DNA from 2 places in the Massilia sp. CCM 8734 genome. Region 2 is predicted to be linked to the other one. Evidence: predicted binding sites of a transcription regulator. Region 2 holds the regulator's gene; the other holds the start of a gene.

Region 1 (5,199 bases), on a different contig from region 2:
CCCGGCAGGCTGACGTTGCCCTTGCCCATGAAGCCCAGGTTCATCGGAAAGGCGTCGGCCGCGCCGAGCATCGCGTGCAGGTGCCACGGTCCCGGCGTGCAGGTGGTGGCCGCGGTGCCGGTCGCGGGACCGGTGCCGCCGCCGATCATGGTGGTGATGCCGCTCATGAGCGCTTCTTCGATCTGCTGCGGGCAGATGAAATGGATGTGGGTATCGACCCCGCCGGCGGTGACGATCATGCCTTCGCCGGCGATGATTTCGGTGGCGCCGCCGATGGCCATCGTCACGCCTGGCTGCACGTCCGGGTTGCCGGCCTTGCCGATGGCGGCGATCAGGCCGTTCTTGAGGCCGATATCGGCCTTGACGATGCCCCAGTGGTCGACGATGACGGCGTTGGTGATGACGGTATCCATGACATCGGCGTGCAGCCGCTGCGACTGGCCCATGCCGTCGCGGATGGTCTTACCGCCGCCGAACTTGACTTCCTCGCCATGGATGGCGAAGTCGCGTTCGATCTCGATGAACAGGTCGGTATCGGCAAGGCGCAGTCGGTCGCCCGTGGTGGGGCCGAACATGTCGGCGTAGGCGCGGCGGCTGATCGAGGGCATCTCAATCTCCCCGGTGCGATGGCAGTTCGCCCATCACCAGGCCGTTAAAGCCGAACACCATCCGGTCGCCACCGAGCGCGACCAGTTCCACGGTGCGCCGCTGGCCCGGCTCGAAGCGCACCGCGGTGCCGGAAGCGATATTGAGCCGCATGCCGATTGCCGCACTGCGCGCGAAGTGCAGCGCGGTATTGACCTCGAAGAAGTGAAAGTGCGAGCCGACCTGGATTGGCCGGTCGCCGCTGTTGGCCACCACCACGGTGCGGGTGGCGCGGCCGGCGTTCAGTTCAATGTCGCCATCGGCAAGCAGGTATTGGCCAGGTATCATGCTCATCTCGCTCTCAGGGAATGGGGTTGTGGACGGTCACGAGCTTGCTGCCGTCCGGGAAAGTCGCCTCGACCTGGATATCGGGGATCATCTCGGCGATGCCGTCCATGACGTCGGCGCGCGTCAATATCGCGGCGCCTTCGGACATCAGCTGCGCCACCGTCTTGCCGTCGCGCGCGCCCTCCATGATGGCCGCGCTGATCAACGCCACGGCTTCCGGATAATTGAGTTTGAGGCCACGCGCCATGCGCCGTTCGGCCAGCAAGGCGGCGGTGAAGATCAGCAGTTTGTCTTTTTCGCGCGGGGTCAGGTCCATGGATTGTCGTCTCTCTTTTCAGGTGTTCCAGATGCGCGGCAGCGGCGCGGCGCACCCGAGCAGGTGCGGGCGCAACATCTGCCACACCCCGAACATGGCGCGACGCGCGCTTTCGCTGTCCTCGCCCAGGTAACGTGCAACAAAAACCGACTTGACCTGGGTGACGCCGAGCGACGGATCGAGCGCGCGCATGGCGTCGATCAGCGCGGCGCCGGCCGGCCGGCCCACGCCGACCAGGGTCGCGCACACGCTCGCGCCGTTCAGCCCAAGAGGGCTGTGCATGTGCGCGCCGCCGCCGCGCAGCGCGCCCTGCTCCCACCACAGCAGCTTGCCGCCACGGCGGATCTGCGTGTGCTGGGTGATGACGCCGCTGTCGAAAATCTCGCCCGAGGCGCGCCGGCCCAGGCACAGGATGTCGCAGCCGATGTAGCTGGCATCGAGCGCCAACTCGACCCGTTGTTCGAGCGCCACATGGGCGCCATTGAAGAAGATGGCTTCCTGCGGCATCCATTCGACGGCCGCGCCGGCCCCGGCGTCGATCGTCACATCCTGGCGCGAGACCTTGCCGTTGGCCCGGTACCACTTGGCGGCGCCGGGCGAGGTCAGGAACGCATGCGTGGCCCCCCCGGCGGACACGCTCACCGACAGCCGGTCGCCGCCCACCACGCCACCGGGCGGATGGACGATGATCGCGTGGCAGATACGCGCACCTTCCGGATACAGCGGCTTTTGCACCCGCAGCGGCCCGCTGTGGATGCGCTCCATCAGCCGCGTGGTGCCGGCATCGTCGGCGAAGCGCAGCCTCAGGCTCGCTTGCCATGCAGTGTGGGTCGGTTCGGTCGGGTGGCAATCTCGCATACCTTTGCAGGAGCAGGATGCGTGCCAGCGCACGCGGCACGTTCATGGTGCGGCGCGCCCACAGCGGGTGATCAGGCGCACCGCCACGGCGCGCACGCACTACTTTGGTGCGCTAGAACTTGACGCCCATCGACACCGCCAGCACGTCGCGGTCCACCTGCGTGTTGTAGATGCCGCCCCACACCGGCACATAGACCACTTCGGCGACATAACGCTTCAGGTATTCCATGCGCACGCCCATGTTCATGGTGCGCCGGCCTTCGTTGAGAATGAAGTCGTGCGACCAGCCCTTCACGTCGTGCTGCAATTGCGCCCATGCGTGCAGGTTCAGTCCCGGCCCCACCTGCGCCATGCGCGCGTCCATCCGAATGCGATAAGCATAGGCGGCCGGGCTCACATAGCCATCGGCGCTGCACTGGCGGGCGGCGTCGGTGGTGGTGACGGCGCAGGTTCCGTTGACTGGGCCGTTGCCATACTGGTCGGCGCGGCCGTAGCGCCGCACGGCGGGATCGGGCAATCCGGCGACCCGCTTGAGAACCACTTCGCCCAGGGTACTGAGGGCGACGCCGCCGATGCGCGGCCAATCCCGCTGCACGCCCGCTTGCAGCTGGAAGGTGCGGTAACGGTCGTAGGTGTGATACAGCGCGCCGGGCGCCAGCGCATCGACGTCCTTGCGCAGCAGCGATGGAAACGCCGGATTGAGCAAAGCCGGCAAGGTGCCGCCGGGAGGCAGTTGCAAGGGCTGGTTGGCGCGGTAGGCCAGCTCGCCGAACAGGCTCCCGTGCGCACGCCGGTGCGCCACGGTCAGCGCCGTCATGGCGATGTCGCCCACGTACTCGGTAAAGTAGCGCATATTCTTGCCATCCGGGTCGCCCGCGATCAGGCCCATGCCGGCGCGCTGCGCCTTGCGCACGCCCGGCAGCGGGGTGCGGCTGGTGTAGCGCGCATGATACAGGCCGACATCGATCGCCAGCGGCGCCGAGGTCCACGTCAGCGCCGCGCCGTACTGGCCATGGTCGTGCGGGACGGGATTGTCCATGCGCTTTACATAAGCGCCACGCGCCAGGCGCACCCGGTCGCTCACGGGCATCGGCCCGGCGAAAGCCTGGTTGCATCCTTGCGCCACGTAGTCGGTGCCCGACCAGAAGGTGCCGCACAGGTCCAGCGCGGACGGACGGAAGTGGGTCTGGTAAAAGCCCTCGACCCCGAATCCGCCGGCAGCCTGCGCGCGCGCGAACAGCATCGGCGCCGGTACCAGCGTTTCCTGCGGCACGGCGTCGGCACGCCGGCGCGCCGGGAAGTCGACTGCGTTGAGCGCAGCCAGGCCGCCCGGAAAGCCGCTGCGCTCCCCCCACGAGAGCGACTGCTGTCCGAAGCGCGTCAGCACGCGCACGTCGTCGACTTGGGTGTTGTGCGCAATGAACGCATCGCCCAGCGCCACGCCCGAAAAACGCGCCAGCCGCGCGCCGCCGGCATCGCCCAGCGGCTGGCCGGCGACGTAGCCGTTGATGCTGTTGCCCCACGCGTGCGCATGGTCGCTCAGGGCGAAGTCGTGCCACGCCTTGATGCGTACCAGCGCGCTGACATTGGCTTCAAAAGCGGCCAGCTCCACATAGCCTTTGAGCGCGCGCGTGACGGCGTCGCCGCGCCGGAAATTCAGGTTGGCGTCATCGCTGTTCTGGCCCGCGCTGGCAAGGCCGGACAATCCAAGCGCTTGCGCATTGTATGCAACGAGCATATGCGGGGCCGATGCCTCGGTACGGAAGCTGGCGCCGAAACTGAGCCGCCCGCTCACTTGCGTCTCCAGCCCGCACGCCGGCGCCGCGCTCGCCAAAGCGGCGACCGTGAAAGCGACGTGAACGTGCCGACGCCCGGTGCAATGCATGTTTGGCCTGTGGTAGGTTACGGTAAGCCGTCAGTGGCCGGTTTTTACTTTTGGCTACAACTCAAATTTACCACGCGCTACGAGCGCTTGTCACGCGTACTTACACACCCCACACATCGGCCTCGGTAAAGCCAAGTTCCGCGAAATCCTGCGCCCGGTCTTCGGCTTCGCCACGGCTGTAGAATTCATCGAGCTGCGGCGGTTCGACGGCCGTCCCGGCGAGCATCGCGTGGACCTGGCCACGGTGGTGGACCTGGTGCTGGAACAGATGCGCCAACAGGCGAGCGGGCGTGTCGAGCATGAGCCCGTGGTCACGCAGGATGCCGACGTCGCGCGCGAGCGTGCCCTCGTCGAGCCGGCGGCAGTAGGCGATCAGGCGCTGGTCGCTCAACTTTTGCGCGGCCCGCAAATCGGCGCACGCGGCGAATGGCTCTTCCGGCTCGAAGAAGGCGGCGCAATAGTCGGGATGCGGTGCGTCCCCACGCGCCGCCCGCTCCATGGCGTCGATGTAGAACCAGTCGACCGTCAGGTTGTGATTCAGGGTCTCTTTGATCGACGGGAAAAAACTGGTGCGCGTGGCGAGTTCGAATTCTTCCTGCGACAGCTCGGCGCATGCGCGCAACAGGCGGTGATTGGCCCAGGCGTTGTTGTAGGCCTGGGCGATCAGGTAGCGAAGAAATTGGTTCATGGTGTCAGTCGGTGAAAGTGAAGCCGGTCAGGCCGGTGGGCCATACAGCGCCTCGGCGCGCTGGAACAGTATCCACGACGTGGCGATGTATTTGTCGCCGCTGCGCGCCACATGGCCTTTGTGCGAATGGGTGAAGCCGGCCGGCGCGATGATCAAGCGGCCCTGGCGTGCCTCGATTTTGCGCCGCTGGTAGTAGAACTCCGTCTCGCCGCCGTCGTCCACGTCGTTCAGGTAGAACTGGAACAGCAGCGCGCGGTGCAGGCTCTCGCAACTGGCGTTCTGCGGATAGATCTCGGAATGCCAGTGATGATAGCCGCCGCTGGCCTGCACGTACTTTTGCACGTTGACCTGGCCGGCGCGGTACATCATGCGCATCAGCTCATCGATGTGGGCGGTGCCGCACTCGTCGAAATTCTCCGGCGACAGCACCACCGGCTCGCCGGTGCCGGGGTGAATCACCTGCGGCGACAGCGCGCCGATGAGCATCATGCGGTATTTGTCCATGTAGGCGCACAGGTG
Region 2 (5,199 bases):
CCGTACTTCGCCTGATGCACACCACAGGAGACCACCATGCATAAGCGCACCGCACACCGCTGGCGCCTGACCGCGATCATGGTGGTCGGGACCTTCTTCGCCTTCGGCACCTTCTGGCTGGTCCAGCTGGCGCAAAACGGCGACGACACGGTCGATCCGAACACCTTCAAGAATGAACCCGACTACATCGTCGAACAATTCAGCTTCGTGCGCATGACGCCCGAGGGCAAGCCGCGCTACCTGGTGTCCGGCGCCAAGCTCACGCACCGCCCGATCGACGATTCCTCCGATGTCGAGCTGCCGGTGCTGCAGGGCGTCGCGCCCGGCCAGCCGCTCACCACCATCACCTCGCAGCGCGCGCGCATCCGCCACGCCCAGAACCAGGCCGACCTGATGGGCGATGTCAAGGTGGTGCGGCCCGAGTCGCCCAACAACCGCGCGATGGAACTCAAGACCGAAGCACTGACCGTCTTTACCGACGAAGACCGCATGACGTCCGACCAGCCGGTCCAGGTCACGCTGGGCAATTCCACCATCAGGGGAACCGGCATGGAAGCGAACAACGCGACGCGCGAGCTCAAGTTCGCCAGCCGCGGGCAGATCGTGTATCCACCGAAAGCGGCGCGCGCAGCGCCAACCATCACAGGTAAACCACAATGAAAAAATTCCTAGCCATCGCCCTGCTGGGCCTGGCCGCGGCCACCGCGTCCGCCGAAAAGGCCGATTCCGCCAAGCAGGCGGTGATCACTTACGATTCCCTGGAGACCAATGAAGTGACCCAGGTGACGATCCTGACCGGGAACGTGGTCGTCACCAAGGGCACGCTGATTCTCAAGTCGGACCGCGCCGTCATCAAGGAGACGCCCGAAGGCGACATGTTCGTGACCCTGACCGCCAGCGCCGGCAAGGCTGCCACCTTCCGCCAGAAGCGCGACGGCGGGCCCGACCTGTGGATCGAAGGCCAGGCCCAGCGCATCGAATACGATGAACGCAACGACATGATGAAGCTGTTCTCGAACGCCAGGATCCGCCAGCTCGAAGGGCAGAAACCGACCAACGAAATCGAAAGCGAATTCATTTCCTACGACAGCCGCAAAGAGGTGTTCGTGGCGCGTAATGACGCCAGCGGCGTCAACAAGCCGGGCCAGGGTCGCGGCACCATGATCATCGCCCCGCGCAAGCCGCGCGCCGCGCCGGCCACGCCGGCGGCCGGCGCGCCGGCGGTGACGCCCGCACCAGCGCCGGCGCCCGCGCCGACCACCACGCCAGTTGCGGGAAATCCATGATCGAACCGAAAAATTGCGGCAGCACGCTGATCGTGCGCGGCCTGCAGAAAAGCTACGGCAAGCGCCTGGTCGTGCGCGACGTCTCGTTGCAGGTCGACTGCGGCGAAGTGGTCGGCCTGCTCGGCCCGAATGGCGCCGGCAAGACTACCTCGTTCTACATGATCGTCGGCCTGGTGCCGTCGGACGCGGGCACGATCGATATCAGCGGGGTCGATATTTCGAGCCTGCCGATTCACCGGCGCGCCGCGCTCGGCCTGTCGTACCTGCCGCAGGAAGCGTCGGTGTTCCGCAAGCTGACCGTGGAAGAAAACATCCGCGCCGTGCTGGAGCTGCAAAAGGTCGATGGCAAGTCGCTCACCAAGGCGCAGATCAACGAACGGTTGGATACCCTGCTGGCCGACCTGCAGATCGAAAAACTGCGCGAAAACCAGGCCATGTCGCTCTCGGGCGGCGAGCGGCGCCGGGTCGAGATCGCGCGCGCGCTGGCGACCAACCCGCGCTTCGTGCTGCTCGACGAACCGTTCGCCGGGGTCGATCCGATCGCCGTCATCGAGATCCAGCGCATCGTGCGCTTCCTCAAGCAGCGCGGCATCGGCGTCCTGATCACCGACCACAACGTGCGCGAAACGCTGGGTATCTGCGACCGCGCCTACATCATCAACCAGGGCGCGGTGCTCGCCTCCGGTCGTCCCGACGATATCATCGCGGATGAATCCGTGCGTCGGGTCTACCTGGGCGAACACTTCCGGATGTAGGCATGAAACAGTCCCTTCAACTACGCACTTCCCAGCACCTGGCCCTCACGCCCCAGTTGCAGCAGTCGATCCGGCTGCTGCAGTTGTCGACCCTGGAACTGCACCAGGAACTGGAACAGCTGTTGACCGACAATCCGCTGCTCGAACGGCTCGACGATCCGCTCGATCATTCGGTGCGCCTGTTGGGCGATGGCGCCATCAGCAGCACCTCGACGCCGACCGAAGCGACGCCCGAGCCGGGTGCGCAGGATGCGCCGGCGCCGAGCGAAGGCGAGAATTTCGAAGGCGGCGAAGCGGACAGCCCGTCCAGCAACGACAACGATGGCGAGTGGGGCGACCTCGGTCGCGCCAAGACGCCCGACGACGAGGATTCGCGCCCGCAGCTCGAAGCATCAAGCACCACCTTGCGCGAGCACCTGATGGAGCAGATGCGCGTGACCGTGCTCGAAGCGCGCGACCGGGCGCTGGTCGAACTGATCGTCGACGCCATCGACGACAACGGCTACCTGACCGAGTCGCTCGAAGAGATCCACGAGCGCATGCCGCCCGAGCTGGAGATCGAGATCGACGAACTGCGCACCGTGCTGGCGCTGCTGCAAAGTTTCGATCCGAGCGGGGTATGCGCGCGCAATGCGTCCGAATGCCTGGCGCTGCAGATCCGGCGCATGCCCGGCGTGCCGATGGTGACGCGGCGCATGGCGCTGACCATCGTCGAAAACCACCTGACCTGGTTCGCCCAGCGCGAATTCAACAAGCTGAAAAAAGCGCTCGATTGCGACGATGAAGACTTGCGCGAGGCGCAGACCGTGATCCGCCAGTGCAATCCGCATCCGGGCGCGGAGTTCGCGTCCGACGTGTCGGACTACGTGGTGCCGGACGTGATCGTGCGCAAGGCAAAAAACGGCTGGTCGGTGATGCTCAATAACGACGTGATGCCGCGCCTGCGCGTAAACAGCATGTACGCCGCGCTGCTCAAGCAGGGCAAGGGCGAAGGGCAGATGGGCGCGCAGCTGCAGGAAGCCAAATGGCTGATCAAGAACATGCGCCAGCGCTTCGACACCATCTTGCGGGTGGCCGAAGCGATCGTCGAACGCCAGCGCAATTTCTTCTCGCACGGCGCGGTGGCGATGCGACCGCTGGTGCTGCGCGAAATCGCCGACACGCTTGGCCTGCACGAGAGCACGATCTCGCGCGTGACCACGCAAAAGTACATGATGACGCCGCACGGCATGTTCGAGCTGAAGTATTTTTTCGGCAGCCACGTGGCCACCGAAGCGGGCGGCGAAGCGTCATCGACGGCGATCCGCGCGCTGATCGTGCAGCTGACCAGCGCCGAAGATCCGAAGAGCCCTCTGTCGGACAGCAAGATCGCCGACATGCTGGGCGAGCAGGGCATGGTGATTGCGCGCCGCACGGTCGCCAAGTACCGCGAAGCGCTCAAGATTCCGCCGGTCGCCCTGCGCAAGTGCCTGTGACCGGGCGGGCAGGTTTGCGCAGCGCTTACAAGAACTGCGGGTAGTCGCGCAAGAGCGACTGTTCCAGTTGGTCGACGTTGCCGAACAGGTCGAGCTCCCCGCCGTTCGAGATGCGTCGTCCCGCATCCCAGCTACGCCAGGCGCGCACGGTGTCGTCGCTTCTGTAAAGGGACATTCCGAGGCCGGCGTAGGCCGATGCCATTGCCGGATTGGCCTGCAGCGCCTTGGCGTACAACGCAGCTGCTTCGCGGTACCTACCCAACTCTTTGAGGTTATCGGCTTCAAACAGCATCAGGACGTGTTGCTTGCGTGTAGTGTGCTTGCGCAGTTCCTGCAGCGTGGCGAGCGTCGCTTCCAGTTCCGCCTTGGTCTCTTGTTTGCGCATCACCGCCGCAAGGCTGCTCAACTGCGGGTTGGCCTGGAACAGCGCCCGCTGCGCCGGCGTCGGCATGACCGGATCGCCCCCCCCGGAGAATACCCATTCGTTCATCCCCAGCATAGCGTCCAGCACGCGATTGTCGGCGAACGCCTGCGCGGTTTCGCGCTCGAACGCCTGCCTGGCCGCCGCTGTCGGCGGTGCTGCGCTGATGGCTCCCTTGTCGAGCACCTGGTCGATCTCGTCACCTTGCGGCGCGCGCAGCTTGTACGCGGCCAGACTGTAGCTGGCCGGTGCGCCTTGCTTGACGGCGCTGATCGTATAGGTACGCGTTTCGCTGTAGCCTTCGATCTGCTTGTGGTAGGTGACCAGGCTGGCCGGCAGGCGTGGTTGGGCGGAGAGGCGCGTCAGCACGCGCGGATGGGTACCGAAAGTGCGCAGGATGCGTGCGAACATGGCCGCGTCGCCGGCGCTGACGCTGGTTCCGCCGGCGCCGATACTGGCCAGGCGAAAGCCGTCGACAGCCAGCACCGTGGCGCCGCCTTCGGTCGATTCGGTCAGCGTGCGCGCCGCCACCTCGACCGACAGATTGTTTTCCAGCTCGATCAGGCCGTAGGTCGGCGTGAAGCTGCCTTTCTTTTTGACTGCGAGCAGGCGATAGGCGATGGTGTCGAACATCGAATAGGCCACGTAGCTGCGGCTTGGCTCGTCGATTTGATAGCGGCGCCGCGTGACCAGGTCGACAATCGTCGTTTCCTTCGCGTCTTGCACGGTCAGATAGCGTTCGCCCTGCGTGACCTTGAATTTATGCGTCTCGTTCGGTATGGGGACGCCGCCGCGCGTGGCGCCCGTGTAGTTGACGGCGACATGCAAGTCGAAGGTGATGGCGGCGCACGCCGGCGCGCCAGCGGCGCCCAGGGTGCCCAGCATCGCCAGGCGCAGCAGGGAAGTGGAGGTGTATCGCGTGAACATGGTTGGCCCGCTATGGTGGTGATAGACGGACCATTATAAGAGGAAGAGATTGTCGTAACGCTATCTTTTGGCGGTCAGCCGGCGGCTGCGCGCAGGGTAGCGCAGCTCTGTACCGCCGGTATCGGAGCGTCATTCTTCTTGCGTGCGGGCCGTCCGACGCCCTGCGTCGGTCGCCCTGCGCAAGTGCCTGTGACCGGGAGAGCAGGTTTGCGCTGCGCCTACACGAACTCCGGGTAGTTGCGCAAGAGCGTTTGCTCCAGTTGATCGACGTTGCCGAACAGGTCGAGCTCCCCACCGCTCGAGATGCGTCGTCCCGCATCCCAACTGCGCCAGGC

The links. The regulator sigma-54, encoded in region 2, starts transcription at its own class of promoters, with help from an activator protein. The targets are predictions, from matches to a motif close to TGGCANGNAANCTGCTTT.
Region 1: a site for sigma-54 is predicted at 2,117-2,134, ahead of F2P46_RS01500 (urease accessory protein UreD). Genes of this name have one in related genera too.

Annotation. Positions count from the first base shown of each region.
Region 1 is NZ_WHJI01000001.1:329,719-334,917, reverse strand. Features, by position in the region: gene ureC (urease subunit alpha) at 1-608, opposite strand, end outside; gene F2P46_RS01510 (urease subunit beta) at 610-933, opposite strand; gene F2P46_RS01505 (urease subunit gamma) at 947-1,249, opposite strand; gene F2P46_RS01500 (urease accessory protein UreD) at 1,268-2,107, opposite strand; gene F2P46_RS01495 (DUF1302 family protein) at 2,220-3,992, opposite strand; gene F2P46_RS01490 (DinB family protein) at 4,093-4,680, opposite strand; gene F2P46_RS01485 (2OG-Fe(II) oxygenase) at 4,708-5,199, opposite strand, start outside.
Region 2 is NZ_WHJI01000012.1:8,513-13,711, forward strand. Features, by position in the region: gene F2P46_RS13055 (HAD family hydrolase) at 1-15, shown strand, start outside; gene lptC (LPS export ABC transporter periplasmic protein LptC) at 37-660, shown strand; gene lptA (lipopolysaccharide transport periplasmic protein LptA) at 657-1,286, shown strand; gene lptB (LPS export ABC transporter ATP-binding protein) at 1,283-2,041, shown strand; gene F2P46_RS13075 (RNA polymerase factor sigma-54) at 2,044-3,516, shown strand; gene F2P46_RS13080 (tetratricopeptide repeat protein) at 3,542-4,864, opposite strand; gene F2P46_RS13085 (hypothetical protein) at 5,083-5,199, opposite strand, start outside.